Linked DNA regions of Methylobacterium currus. The protein of the gene in region 2 interacts with the protein of the main gene of each other region in a pairwise test. Links are inferred from orthologs where the notes say so. Each region holds a gene or a part of one and is shown on either strand. Other genes may lie near its edges.

What was found.
Region 1: the proteins of mntR (region 2) and DA075_RS21160 interact in binary tests that used the Escherichia coli proteins (3 or more experiments, as listed by UniProt). The link is inferred for Methylobacterium currus from one-to-one orthologs.

The regions. Positions count from the first base shown.
Region 1 is NZ_CP028843.1:4,548,808-4,555,872, forward strand. What follows is about bases 2,598-5,424. They hold DA075_RS21160 (methionine ABC transporter ATP-binding protein), read left to right. Parts: upstream 2,598-3,339; coding sequence 3,340-4,509; downstream 4,510-5,424. Other genes in these bases: DA075_RS21155 (aldo/keto reductase), read right to left, coding at 2,598-3,057; DA075_RS21165 (methionine ABC transporter permease), read left to right, coding at 4,499-5,164; DA075_RS21170 (MetQ/NlpA family ABC transporter substrate-binding protein), read left to right, coding at 5,200-5,424. Outside these bases: rph (ribonuclease PH), read left to right, coding at 1-336; rdgB (RdgB/HAM1 family non-canonical purine NTP pyrophosphatase), read left to right, coding at 336-968; DA075_RS21145 (organic hydroperoxide resistance protein), read right to left, coding at 1,052-1,477; DA075_RS21150 (MarR family winged helix-turn-helix transcriptional regulator), read left to right, coding at 1,683-2,210; more of DA075_RS21155, read right to left, coding at 2,218-2,597; more of DA075_RS21170, read left to right, coding at 5,425-5,979; DA075_RS21175 (hypothetical protein), read left to right, coding at 6,127-6,387; DA075_RS21180 (SH3 domain-containing protein), read right to left, coding at 6,522-7,065. UniProt on the Escherichia coli protein: Part of the ABC transporter complex MetNIQ involved in methionine import. Responsible for energy coupling to the transport system. It has also been shown to be involved in formyl-L-methionine transport.
Region 2 is NZ_CP028843.1:3,172,711-3,179,888, forward strand. The notes cover bases 1,543-4,482. They hold mntR (manganese-binding transcriptional regulator MntR), read left to right. Parts: upstream 1,543-2,753; coding sequence 2,754-3,212; downstream 3,213-4,482. Other genes in these bases: DA075_RS14860 (LysR substrate-binding domain-containing protein), read left to right, coding at 1,732-2,622; DA075_RS38130 (methyl-accepting chemotaxis protein), read right to left, coding at 3,225-4,482. Outside these bases: sdhA (succinate dehydrogenase flavoprotein subunit), read right to left, coding at 1-578; sdhD (succinate dehydrogenase, hydrophobic membrane anchor protein), read right to left, coding at 601-1,014; sdhC (succinate dehydrogenase, cytochrome b556 subunit), read right to left, coding at 1,029-1,448; more of DA075_RS38130, read right to left, coding at 4,483-4,511; DA075_RS14875 (MaoC family dehydratase), read right to left, coding at 4,689-5,735; DA075_RS14880 (DUF167 family protein), read right to left, coding at 5,967-6,302; DA075_RS14885 (YggT family protein), read right to left, coding at 6,307-6,594.

The DNA.
Region 1 (7,065 bases), 1.4 Mb from region 2 along the record:
ACGGCGGCGATCACCGGCGCCTGGGTCGCGCTGCACGAGTGCTTCACCTGGATGCGCGGTCGCTCGATCATCTCGGTTGACCCGATGCGCGACCACGTCGCGGCGATCTCCTGCGGCATCCACAAGGGCACCCCCGTCCTCGACCTCGACTACGACGAGGATTCCGGCGCCGAGACCGATGCCAACTTCGTCATCACCGGCAGCGGCGGCATCGTCGAGGTGCAGGGCACCGCCGAGGTGAAGCCGTTCTCGGAGGAGGAGTTCTTGGGCCTCCTGCGCCTCGCCAAGGCGGGCGTGGCCGAGCTGGTGGCGCTCCAGAAGCAGGCGATCGGCTGATGGCCCGCCTCCTCACCGGGCGGGTCGTGATCGCGACCCACAATGCCGGCAAGCTGCGCGAGATGCGCGAGTTGCTGGCCCCCTTCGGCGTCGAGGCGGTCTCGGCCGGCGAGCTGAACCTGCCCGAGCCGGAGGAGACCGGCACGATGTTTGCCGAGAATGCCGCCATCAAGGCGCGGGCGGCGACGAGGGCCACCGGCCTGCCCGCCTTCGCCGACGATTCGGGGCTCTGCGCCAACGCGCTCGACGGGGCGCCCGGCCTGTTCTCGGCCCGCTGGTCCGGCGGCTCGAAGGACTTTTCCGGCGCGATGGCGCGCATCGAGCGCGAGCTCGCCAGCCGCGGCGCCACGGACCGGCGGGCGCATTTCGTCTCGGCCCTGGTCCTGACCTGGCCGGACGGGCACGAGGAGCTGTTCGAGGGACGGGTCTTCGGCGAGCTGGTCTGGCCCCCCCGCGGCGACAAGGGCTTCGGCTACGACCCGATGTTCAAGCCGGACGAGAGCCCGCTCACCTTCGGCGAGCTGAGCGCCGAGGAGAAGCACGGCATCGACTGGGCGAGGGGGGAGGCCCTGTCGCACCGGGCCCGGGCCTTCCTGGCGCTCGCCGCCGCATGCCTGCGCCGGCCGGGCTGAACGAGAAGAGGCGCCCGCTTCGGGGCGCCTTCATCACCTCGGAAGAAGGGACGGCGGAGCCGCCCCTCCCGGATCCCGTGAGGTTACGCGACGGTCAGGCCGACATCGACGTTGCCGCGGGTGGCGTTCGAGTACGGGCACACCTGGTGGGCCTTCTCGACCAGCGTCTCGGCGGTCGCCTTGTCGAGGCCCGGCAGCGAGATGGTCAGGTCGGCGGTGATGCCGAAGCCGCCCTCGGAGCGCGGGCCGATGCCGACCTTGGCGGTCACGGTGGTGTCGGCCGGGACGGCGATCTTCTCCTGGCCGCCGACGAACTTCATCGCGCCGAGGAAGCAGGCGGCGTAGCCGGCCGCGAAGAGCTGCTCGGGATTGTTGCCGGCGCCGCCGGCGCCGCCGAGCTCCTTGGGGGTCGACAGCTTGACGTCGAGGCTGCCGTCCTGGGTCTGGGCGCGACCGTCGCGACCGCCATTCGCCGTGGCCTGGGTGGTGTACTTCACGTCGACGGACATCGGGGCTCTCCTGGAGTAGGGGCGGCCTCACCGCGCCGTGGCGCGCGCCGCGGCATGGTCATAGATCGAAATTTGATTGCGCGCAATTTGTTTTTGTGCGCCGTCATCGCTATGATCGAAGCGGCCTCGAGCGCAGATCGTTCCGGGGGCCACGGTCAGGCCCCGCTCGACGGGGCCCCGACGGAGCCCCTTTGAGGAGCGGGACATGTCAGAGATCGATGCGCACGGCCAGAACGCCGACCAGGACAAGGGCCAGAATTCCGGCCAGGACCCCGACCCGGCCGACGACCTGCACCTCTCCAACCAGATTTGCTTCGCGGTCTACTCGGCGGCGCATGCCTTCAACCGGATCTACAAGCCCCTCCTCGACCGGATCGGCCTGACCTACCCGCAATACCTGGTGCTCCTCCTGCTCTGGGAGCAGGACGGGCAGACGATGAAGACCCTCGGGCAGCGCCTCTACCTCGATTCCGGCACCCTGACGCCGCTGCTCAAGCGCCTGGAGAGTGCAGGGCTGGTGATCCGGACACGCGACGCCCGGGACGAGCGGCTGATGCGCATCACCCTGACCGAGGCCGGTGCGTCCTTGCGCGAGAAGGCGACGCCGTTCCCGAACGAGATCGTCTGCGCCTCCGGGCGGCCGGCGGAGCGGCTGGTGGCCCTGCGCGACGAGATCCTGGCCCTGCGCGACAGCCTGCACGCCTCGGCGGCGCCGGACCGCGGGGCAGCCTGAGGGGTCGTCAGAGCATCGGCAAGTGCCGCGGCTTCGGTCCGCGGGGGAAGGCGGCGTCGATCCGGGCGAGCTCGGCCTCGCTCAGGGTCAGGCTGCCGCCGCCGGCATTCTCGGCGGCATGGGCCGGACTCGACGCCTTCGGGATCGCCAGCACGCCGTCCCCCCGGGTGAGCGCGGCCAGCGCCACCTGCCGCGGCGTGGCGTCGTGCGCTTGCGCGATCTCGGCCAGCACGCGGCCGCCCGGGGTCGCGGGACCCGGGAAGCTGTCATGACCGAAGGGGCTGTAGGCCACCACCGCGACGCCGTGGCGCCGGCACCAGGGCAGGACCGCATGCTCGATCGCCCGCTCCTCCAGGTGGTAGAGCACCTGGTTGCAGGCGATGCGGTCGGGGCCTGCGATCTCCAAGGCCTCGTCGAGGTCGTCGGCGTCGAAGTTGCTCACGCCCCAGGACAGGATCTTGCCCGCCCGGATCAGCTCCTCGAAGGCCGCGAAGGTCTCCTCCAGCGGGTGGGGGCCGCGCCAGTGCAGGAGGTAGCAGTCGAGCCGGTCGGTGCGCAGGCGCTTGAGCGAGCGCTCGCAGGCCTGGATCGTGCCCCGGCGCGAGGCGTTCCCGGGCAGCACCTTGGAGACCAGAAATGCCTCGTCGCGGCGGTCGCCGATCGCCTCGGCGATCAGGGGTTCGGCCTCGCCATACATCTCGGCGGTGTCGACGTGGCTCATCCCCACGTCGAGGCCCCGCCGCAGGGCGGCCGCCGCCACGGTGGGCTCGCCCTCGTCGAGGTACCAGGTTCCCTGCCCGATCACCGGCACCGCGGGCCCGGTGCGTCCGAAGGGTTGCCGTCGCATCGCGCGCTCCTGCGATCTGTGCCGTCCTGGGCCGCGGGGCACGCGGAGGGCAAGGGCAGATCCCGGAGAATGCACGGTTTTCTGCGCTCCGTCGCGGTCAGGCGCCGAGACCCCGGGATGAAAAAGGCTCTTCTCCCCACAGGCGTTCTTCAAAAAGAACATTCCGGTTGACAGAAAGTCCGCTTCCGGGTTTCTGTGCCGGCCCGCCATCCGGCATGAGATCATGCGTTGAAGGACCCCGATGACCGCTCCCGTTTCCCCGCCCGCCCGGACCCGCGCGCCGTGACGGCCCCCGTCCGCGTGCCGGTGCCGGGGGATCTGAGCGACCGGCTCGGCCAACCCGACGCGCTCGTCAGGCTCGAGAGCGTAGCCAAGACCTACACGGCGCGCCGCGGTGCCGGCGCCGTGACGGCCCTGGAGGATATCGACCTCTCGGTGGCGCGCGGCCAGGTGCTCGGCGTGATCGGCCGCTCCGGCGCCGGCAAGTCGACGCTGATCCGCCTGGTCAACGGGCTGGAGCGGCCGAGCCGCGGCCGGGTGATCGTCGACCGCGCCGAGATCTCGAGCCTGTCGGAATCCGCCCTGCGAGCCGAGCGCCGTGGCATCGGCATGATCTTCCAGCACTTCAACCTGCTCTCGGCCCGCACCGCCGCCGGCAACGTCGCGCTGCCGCTCGAAGTGGCCGGCACCGACAAGGCCGCGATCCGCAAGCGGGTGGCGGAGCTCCTCGACCTCGTCGGGCTCGGGCCGCAGGCCGACCGCTACCCGGCCGAGCTGTCGGGCGGGCAGAAGCAGCGCATCGGCATCGCCCGGGCGCTCGCCACCAACCCGAAGGTGCTGCTCTCCGACGAGGCGACCTCGGCCCTCGACCCGGAGACGACCCGCTCGATCCTCGACCTGCTCGGCCGGATCAACCGGGAGCTCGGCCTGACGATCCTGCTCATCACCCACGAGATGGCGGTGATCCGGGCGATCGCCCACGAGGTCGCGGTGCTCGAGGGCGGCCGCATCGCCGAGTCGGGCGACGTGTTCGAGGTCTTCACCCGGCCGAGGGCCGCGATCACCCGCACCTTCCTCGACGAGGAGACCGGCCGCGCCCTGCCGCCGTCGCTCGCCGCCCGCCTCAGCCCCGGGCTACAGGCCGGGGAGGGCCGGCAGGCGGTGCTGCGGATCACCTTCCGGGGGCCGCACGCCACCGATCCGGTGCTGGCCCAGCTCACCCGCGATGCCGGCATCCCGGCGGGCATCCTCTCGGGGACGGTGGACGAGATCGCCGGCCGCCCCTTCGGCACCCTGGTGGTCGGCATCGCGGCCGATCCCGGGACGGTGGAGCGCGCCCGGACCTTCCTCGCCGCCCGCGGCCTCGACGTGGAGATGCTCGGCACCCTCGACCTCGCCGGCTGGCAGCGGACCGCCGCTCCCGGCCTCACGGATCCGCACCATGTCGCCTGAACTCCTTCGCCTCCTCGTCCAGGCTACCCTCGACACGCTGCAGATGGTGGCGGTGGCGGCCTCCCTCGGCACGCTGATCGGCCTGCCGCTCGGCGTCTTCCTGGCCACCAGCGGTCGCGGCGAATTGCTGGCCGCGCCCTGGCTCAACCGGGTGCTCGGCCTCGTCGTCAACGCCACCCGCTCGACACCGTTCATCATCCTGGTGGTGGCGATCATCCCGTTCACCCGGCTGATCGCCGGCACCTCGATCGGCACCACCGCGGCCACCGTGCCGCTGACGGTCGCCGCGACCCCGTTCATCGCCCGCCTCGTCGAGGGGGCAATCCGCGAGGTCGATGGCGGCCTCGTCGAGGCGGCCCGGGCCTTCGGTGCGAGCCCGCTACAGATCGTCCTCAAGGTGCTGATCCCCGAGGCCCTGCCCGGCATCGTGCTCGGCCTCACCCTGGCGGTCGTGTCCCTGATCGGCTTCTCCGCGATGGTCGGCGCCGTCGGCGGCGGGGGCCTGGGCGATCTCGGCATCCGGTACGGCTACCAGCGCTTCATGCCCGAGATGATGCTCGCCGTGGTGGTGGTGCTGATCGTCCTGGTGCAGCTGGTCCAGACCCTCGGCGACCGGCTGGCACGGCGCATGAACAAGCGCCTGCGCCACGGCTGACCCCTTCTCCCCTGATCCCTCGGAGCGTGAACCCGATGCTGCGTACCCTCACCCTGGCCGCCCTTCTCGCCGCCGCCAGCCTGCCCGCCCTCGCTCAAGGCCAGCGCGTGCGCGTCGGCGCCACGCCGGGCCCGCACGCCCAGATCCTCGAGGCGGTGAAGCCGATCGCCGCCAAGAAGGGCCTCGACCTGCAGGTGGTCGAGTTCTCGGACTACGTCGTGCCGAACGAGGCTCTGTCCTCGGGCGAGCTGGAGGCCAACTCGTTTCAGCACCAGCCCTACCTCGACAACCAGAAGGCCGATCGCGGCTACAGGATCGAGAGCGTCGCCCAGACGGTGAACTTTCCGATGGGCGTCTACTCGAAGCGCCACAAGAGCATCGACGCGGTGCCGGCGGGCGGCACGCTGGCGATCCCGAACGATCCGACCAATGGCGGCCGCGCCCTGCTGCTCCTGCAGGACAAGGGGCTCCTCAAGCTGAAGGCCAATGTCGGCTTTAAGCCGAGCGTCGCCGACATCACCGAGAACCCGAAGCGCCTGCGCATCATCGAGGTCGACGCGGCCCAGACCCCGCGCTCGCTCGACGACGTCGACGCGGCGGCTGTCAATACCAACTACGCCACTGCCGCGGGCCTCAAGCCCTCCGACGCGATCCTGAAGGAGGAGCCGAAGGGGCCCTACGTCAACGTGATCGCGGTGCGCAGCGCCGATAAGGACAAGCCCTGGGTCGCGGCGCTCGTCGAGTCCTATCGCTCGCCGGAGGTGAAGGCCTTCATCGAGGGCAAGTTCGGCGGCGCGGTGCTCACCAGCTGGTAAGGCCCGGGGAGGGTGCGGCAGCCTCGCGCCGCACCTTATCCACAGGGATGAGACGGAATGAAGCGGGGCCGTGAAACCAAACGCGGCCGTGCGCGTCTTCTCTGCACGGCCCGACTGACGGGCTGGCCTTACCTCTCGAGGTGCCCGATGAAGATCCTCACTTCCGCCCTGGTCGCGGCCGTCCTCACCGCCGCCGCCGTTCCGGCCTTCGCCCAAGGCGGCTCGCCCTACAACAATTCGGGCTCGCAGGCCGGCGGCCCGCTCGGCGGCGTGCAGCGCGAGATGGGCGCCCCCGGCGGCGCGCCGGCCATGGGTGCCGCCCCCCGCGCCACCATGCAGCCGACCATGCGCAGCAAGAAGCGCATGATGAAGCATCGCCGCATGCACCGTCACCACCACGCCCGCTGAGCCGGACCCGACGGTTTCAGCCTCTTCGGCGCGTTCGTCCGGCGGCTCGATCCGCCCGGCGGGCGCGCCTTCGCGCGTCCTCGGCCCCGCCGGCGTCGTCATCGTGGGATGACGGAGCGAGAATGCAGCGGGCGTCAGTCCACCTTCTCGTTCGGGTAGACGCCCCAGAGCCGGTCCTGGCGCATGTAGCCGTCGACGTCGCCGCGCTTCTGCGGCAGGGCAACGACGAGGCGGCACCAGGTGCCGTCGCACGTCTTGACGCTGCCGATCACCCCGGCCTGGAGCTGCGCCACCACGCCGCTTCCCGTATCGGCCCGGTCGTAGAGGGGCACCGGTGCGCCCTTGTCGGCGCCGCGGGTCAGCACCACCGCGGTGCGCCGGCCGGAGAGCAGCGAGTGCAGCACCCAGCCCTCGGTGCCCTCCGAGTCGCGGATGCGGCGCCAGGTCTCGAATTCCGCGATGATCTCCACCGGCAGGCCGGCGCGCTGGAACACCCACAGGGTGCGGTGGTCCTTGGACGGTCCCTCGCGCAGGTTCACCCGGTCGGTCTTCAGGCTGACGTAGCGCGGCAGCGGCAGCTTCGTCGCCGGGCCGATGGTGACGCCGATCTCGCCGGGGGCGGGATTGGCGGCCGGCGACGGCGGCGCGGCCGCAGCGGGCGCTGCCAAGGCCGGCACT
Region 2 (7,178 bases):
CGGCAGCGCCCCTCCTCGTCCATGATCAGGTCGAGGGCGAAATACTCGATGAAGAAGTTGGTCTGCGCCTTCACGGCCTGGCCGTAGAGGGTGTGCAGCATGGCGTGGCCGGTGCGGTCGGCCGCCGCGCAGGTGCGCTGGGCGGTGCCCTTGCCGTAATCGGTGGTCATGCCGCCGAACGGGCGCTGGTAGATCTTGCCCTCGGCGGTGCGCGAGAACGGCACGCCCCAGTGCTCGAGCTCGTAGACCGCCGCCGGAGCGTTGCGCACCAGGTACTCGATCGCGTCCTGGTCGCCCAGCCAGTCCGACCCCTTCACGGTGTCGTACATGTGCCAGCGCCAATCGTCCGGGCCCATGTTGCCGAGCGAGGCCGAGATGCCGCCCTGCGCCGCCACGGTGTGCGAGCGGGTCGGGAACACCTTGGTGATGCAGGCGGTGCGCAGGCCCGCCTGCGAGCAGCCGACGGTGGCGCGCAGGCCTGCGCCGCCGGCGCCGACGATCACCACGTCGAAGCTGTGGTCGATGATGGTGTACGCCTTGCCGTTCTGGGCCGGCGCAGCGGAAGCGGTTGAGGCCATTGCGGTTTTCCTGTTTCTGGCGTTACGCGAGGGCCCGCAGGCTCACACGCACGATGGCGTAGAGGCAGGCGACCGCGACGACGACGCAGTAGAAGTTGTTGGCGATCACCGCGGCGATCCGCAGACCCTTGTCGTGGACGTAGTCCTCGATGACGATCTGCAGGCCCATCCGCATGTGGTTGGTAACCGAGAGCACGCCAAGAATCAGCAGGATCGCCACCAGCGGGTGCGACACCAGGGCGACCGCCTCCGGGTAGGGCCGGCCGGCCATCAGGGCGACGATCACCACGAAGGCGAGGACGAGGGGCACGTTCGAGACCGCGGTGACGCGGTGCATCCACCACTCGCGGGTGCCGTGATGGGCGGCGCCCAGGCCGCTGACGCGGGCGCGCGCAGTGCGGATCGAGGGGCGGATGTCGGGGCGGTTGTCGACCATCGTTCGTCGTCCTCTCAGCGCGCCACGAGGGCGACGAGCCAGATCAGCACCGTCAGGGCGGTCGAGCCGATCAGGGTGAAGCGGGCCATCGCGATGCGGGTGCCGGGCTCCATGCCGTGGCCGAAATCCCAGACCAGGTGGCGGATGCCGCCGAGCATGTGGTGCATCAGGATCCAGGTGTAAACGAACAGGATCAGCCGCCCGAGGATCGAGCCGAAGAACCACGCCACCGGGCCGTAGGCGCCAGGTCCGGCGGCGAGCGCCACGAGCCAGAGCGCGAGGAGCGCGGTGCCGCCGTAGAGCGCGACGCCGGTGATGCGGTGGGCCACCGACATCGCCATGGTCCAGGTCCAGCGGTAGATCTGGAGATGGGGCGAGAGCGGTCGCACGACCGGTCTGCCGGCGGGATTCGTGGGCCTTGCGGTGTCCGCCATCGTGATCCTCGAGAAGTCCTGGTCTGTACCGGCTCTAAACTGGGTCACCTACCGGCTCCGCCGCGCGAGCGCAACGTGGCCGCGGACTTGCGCTGGTGACAGAAGCGTCCGCCTGTCTCTCTGGAACGCGTCCAATTCGCAATGCGGTTCTCGTTGACCCAGGCTTCGTCATCCGCGAAGGCTGGACAGGCCCCTGGCCATCGTGCGCCGACGCGATCTACCTTCGTGGCCGGCGAAACGATCGGCCGGGGACAGGCTTTCGACGCCCGGGGGAGGCGCCGCCATGCATTTCGATCTCGTCGACCTCAGCCTGTTCCGCCACGTGGTCGAGGCGGGCTCGATCACCCATGGGGCGAACCGGGCCAACCTGGCGCTCGCCGCGGCGAGCCACCGCATCCGCAGCATGGAGGCCTCGCTCGGCGCCGCCCTCCTCACCCGGGCGCGGCTCGGTGTCACGCCGACGCCCGCCGGGCGCACGCTGCTCGCCCATGCCCGCCAGATCCTCGGCAGCGTCGAGCGGCTGCAAGGGGATCTGGCCGCCTTCGCGGGTGGTGCGGCGGGGCAGATTCGCGTCCTGTCGAACACCAACGCGCTCACCGAGTTCCTGCCGGAGGTGCTCTCGGCCTACCTCGCCCTGCATCCGGGGGTCAGCGTCGACATCGAGGAGCGCCTGTCGGACGAGATCGTCGGGCTCGTCGCCGAGGGCGCGGCAGATCTCGGCCTCGTCGCCGGCACGGTCGAGACCGGCAGCCTCGCGACCTATCCTTTTCGGAGCGACCGCTTCGTGCTGGTGGTGGCGGCGGATCATCCGCTGGCCGCCCGTGCCTCGGTCCCCTTCGCCGAGGTGCTCGGCCACGACCTCGTCGGGCTCGACCGGGCGAGCGCGCTGACCCGCTTCCTCGCCGCCAAGGCCGGTCGCAGCGGCCAGCCCCTGCGCCTGCGGGTGCAGCTCCGCGGCTTCGACGCGGTCTGCCGCCTGGTCGAGTGCCGGGTCGGCCTCGGCATCGTGCCGGAGACGACCGCCCGCCGGGCCGCCCGCACCATGGCGATCGCCATCGTGGCCCTGGAGGATCCCTGGGCGGTGCGCGACCTGACGATCTGCCTGCGCGACCTCGCCGCCCTGCCCCCCTTCGCCCAGGACTTCGTCGCCCATCTGCGGGCACCGCAGGCGTGAGGGCCCATCGGGGGATGCCGCCCGCCGCGCGGTCCCTCAGGCCCTGCACACCCGGCAATTCCTCGGGTAAGACTGCCTCGGGTAAGACTGCGTGACCCCGAGCCAACCGAACGAGGCGACGACCCCACCCCATGCAGGATCCCGATCACCCGCGCGAGCCCGCCGTCCTGGTCGATGCCGAGGCGCATTCCGCCGGCTTCCGGCAGGTGCGCGAGGCGCGCCGGCTCGAGCTGGTGGAGGATTACGTCGAGCTGATCGCCGACCTGATCGGCGATGGCGGCGAGGCGCGCCAGGTCGACATCGCGGCCCGCCTCGGCGTGGCCCAGCCGACGGTGGCCAAGATGCTCAAGCGCCTGGCCGAGGACGGCCTGGTGCAGCAGCGCCCCTATCGGGGCGTCTTCCTCACCGAGGCCGGCCGGGCGCTGGCCGCGGAGGCGCGGGAGCGCCACCGCATCGTCGAATCGTTCCTGCTCGCGCTCGGCGTCAGCCCGCACGTGGCGCGCTGCGACGCCGAGGGCATCGAGCACCATGTCAGCGGCGAGACCCTGGAGGCGTTCCGCCGCTTCACCGCCACCCGGACCGACGCCTGAGCGCGGCTGCGGTCAGGCGGCCCGGACGCTCTTGAGGAACGCCTCGGTCTGAGCGCTCAGATCGCGGGTGCGGTCCGACACCTCGGACGAAGCGGTGATCACCCGCGCCGCATTCTGACCGGTCTCCTCGGCGGAGGCCGAGACGCTCGCGGTGCCGCTCATCACGTCGCCGGCGCCGGCTGCGGCCTGGGAGACGTTGCGGACGATCTCCTGGGTCGCCGCGTTCTGCTCCTCGACCGCGGCGGCGATCGCCGTCGTCACGCTGCTGATCTCGCGGATGCGCGCGCCGAAGCCGCCGATCGCCGAGACCGCCTGCGCGGTCGAATCCTGGATCCGGGTGATCTGCGCGGAGATCTCGTCCGTGGCCTTGGCGGTCTGGTTGGCGAGCTCCTTCACCTCGGCGGCGACGACCGCGAAGCCGCGTCCCGCCTCGCCGGCCCGCGCCGCCTCGATCGTGGCGTTGAGCGCCAGCAGGTTGGTCTGGCCGGCGATGGAGGAGATCAGGCTCACCACGTCGCCGATCTTGCTCACCGCGCCGCTCAGCTCCTGCACCAGGCGCGCCGTCGCGTCGGCCTCGACCACCGCCGCCTCGGCGAGACCGGCCGAGCCCTGGACCTGACGGCCGATCTCGGTGACCGAGCTGCCCAGCTCCTCCGAGGCCGCCGCGACCGTGCCGATATTGGTCGAGGTCTGCATGGCGGAGCCGGCCACCTCGCTCGAGCGGGCGCTGGTCTGGTCGGCGGTGCCGGCCATCGCGGCGGCTGCCGCCTGCATCTCCGACGCGGCACCGGTCAGGCGCGAGAACAGCGCGGAGGACTCCTTGGCGAAGGACGCGACCATCTCCTCGAACCGCCGGGTCCGCGCCTCGTCGTTGATCTTGGCTTCCATCTCGGCGTGGATGTCGACCAGCGAGCCGCAGATCCGCAGCGGGACGCCGTGCTCGTCGTAAGCCGCGCCGCCCGTGGCGCGGAACCAGCGCGGCGTCCCGTCCGGCATCACGATCCGGTACTTGACGTCGTAGGCGCCCTTGTTCGCCACGTCTTTGACCGCCGCCGCCAGGGCCGCCATGATGCGGTCGACGTCGTCGCGGTAGATCCGGCTCGACCACGATTCCAGCGTGTTCGGATACGCCTCGGCCGACGGGTAGCCGACGATACGGCGGAATTCCGGCGTCCAGGTCACCTGGGTCTTGGGATGGGCGAGGTCGCCCCGGTACGGGACGAGCTCCCATAAGCCCACCCCGGCGCGCGTCGCGAGCAGGTCGAGAAAGCCGTCTTTGCGTGCGAAGCGCTTCAGCATCGGGATGTCGGTCCGGTTCGTCTTCCGCCGTGAGTACAAGCGAGCTGTGAACATAGTCTTACGCAATGATCGCCACGGGCCGGCGCGGACCTTCCACGAGTGTCGTTGACAGATCTTGCACCGGCTCGCGCGGACGAGGGATCGGGCGGCTCGGTTCCGCCGGGGCCGCCCCGGTCCTCAGCGCGGCATCAATGCCCAGTAATCGAGGTCGAGGATCACCGCCGGGTCGGTGCTCTCGCCGGCCTTGTCCGGATGGGCGGTGCAGGGCTGGTTCTTGGTCGCGATCGTGCGCAGGCGCAGGGCCCCGACATCCGTCCGCCCCGGCAGCTCGGCGGTCGCCAGCACCTCGCTCCAGGCATAGACCGTGTCGCCGGCGAACAAGGGCGCGACGTGGCGCCCGGCATTGATGCCGGCGATCGAGAAGGCGTTGCCGAGGCCGTTGAAGCTCAGGGCCCGGGCCAGCGAGATGACGTGGCCGCCATAGATCAGCCGCTTGCCGAAGCGGGTGTCCTTGGCGGCGTAGCCGTCGAAATGGACCTTGGCGGTGTTCTGGAACAGCCGGGTGGCGATCTGGTGCTCGGCCTCCTCGACGGTCATGCCGTCGACGTGGTCGATGCGCTCGCCCGCTTCGTAGTCACTGAACCGGTGCGGGCTGCCGGCGAGGCCGAGATCGTAGGCCTGCGGGTTCAGGGGCGGCAGGGCGGCCGCCAGCTCCTCCGGCGCCACCGCCTTGGCGAGGCTCGGCACCAACTCGCCCTCGATCCTGGCCTCGGGATCGCGCTTGCGCACCAGCACCCAGCGGCAGTAGCTCAGCACCGCCCCGCCCTGCGCGTCGTAGCCGGTGGAGCGGACATAGACCACGCCGGTCTGCCGGTTCGAGCTCTCCTTGAGGCCGATCACCTCCGAGACCGAATTCAGGGTCTCGCCCGGATAGACCGGGCGCAGGAAGCGGCCTTCCGCGTAGCCGAGATTGGCCACCGCGTTGAGCGAGATGTCCGGCACGGTCTTGCCGAACACGACGTGGAACACCAGCAGGTCGTCGAGGGGCGCTCGGGCGTAGCCGAAGGCCGCCGCGAAGGCATCGGAGGATTGCACCGCGAAGCGCGGGCCGTAGAGGGCGGTGTAGAGCGCCACGTCGCCGGTGGTGACCGTGCGGGGCGTGGCGTGGCGGATGGTCTCCCCGAGGCGGAAATCCTCGAAGAATCGGCCCGGATTGGTCTTCATCGTCGCCCCTCGTGCGGGAATCCGCTCTCGAGCATCGTCCGGCGACGTGGACACCGGTCCGTCGCAGACAACGCGGTACAAAGGCCGAGAGCAATGCCCGATCGCACCATGACCGGGCGCTGCTCGCGTGCGAGAGCCTGCCGGGCGCGAAGCCCGGCAGGCTCTGGATGGTGTCGGGCCGGCGAAGAGCAGGCCGCTCCCGGCGATTTGAGGATCAGCCCCGCCCTATGGTCAAGCCCTGCCGGCGGGCGTCTCGCCGGTCAGGCTGTGCAGCCGCTCCGCCAGGGCCGGCCCGTCGCCGGCGATGCGGAACAGCTTGATGCGTGCGGTGGCCCCGGCGGCGAGCGTCACCGCCGAGGCCGGGAGGCCGAGGGCGCGCCGCAGCACGTCCCGGATCGCCGCGTTGGCGGCGCCGTCCTCCGGCGCCGCCCGCACCCGCACCTTCAGCACGGCCGCGCCGTCGTCCCGGATCTCGACGCCGTCGAGGGCGTCGCGCCCGCCCCGCGGGGTGGCCCGGACCCGGACCTCGATCCCCGCGGGCGTGACCCGCCAGGGCGGAGTGGTCACGGCCCTACGCCATGCCGGCGAAGAGCTCGAACATCAGGTTGCGCAGGAAGAAGAGGCCGAGGACCAGGATGATCGGCGAGATGTCGATGCCGCCGAGATTCGGCAGGATGCGCCGGATCGGCCGCAGGGCCGGCTCGGTCACCCGGTACAGGAACTCCCCGATCTGCGACACGATGGGGTTGCGCACGTTGACCACGTTGAAGGCCACCAGCCAGCTCAGCACGGCGCTGGCGATGAGCAGGTACACGTAGAGCGTGATGATGTTGTCGATGAGCCAGAGAATCGAGCGCATGCGCGGTCCGTGCGAGCCCGGGGCACCCGCGCGCAATCGCATCGCGGCGGGCCCACCAAGGGAATTGACAGGCTGAGAAGGGCCGGCCTACAAGGCACCCGCCTCGGACGGGGCTGTAGCTCAGATGGGAGAGCGCCGCAATCGCACTGCGGAGGTCAGGGGTTCGAATCCCCTCAGCTCCACCAGGCCTGCCCAGCGTGGTTAACGCAGGGTTGGCAAGGTGGCAGGCAGGTGGTACGGAGCCACCGGGTAGTGACATCGCCTCGGCGATACGACATATACCCGCTTTCGGCGGGGCTGTAGCTCAGATGGGAGAGCGCCGCAATCGCACTGCGGAGGTCAGGGGTTCGAATCCCCTCAGCTCCACCAAACCTCTGTTTGGTTGGACATCGTCCTCGACGAGTGAGACCGGGGATCGGCTTTGGCCGGAGCCCGGTTTTGTCGCGTCTCGTATCGGCGGATCGGTGGGCTTCGGCGTCGAGATCCGATGCGATCTCGCTGACTGTCGGACGCTGACTGTCGGACATGGCGATGCGGATAGCGGAAAGTCTGGACGCCTCCTCTTCCGGCGGGCGGGAGAGGCC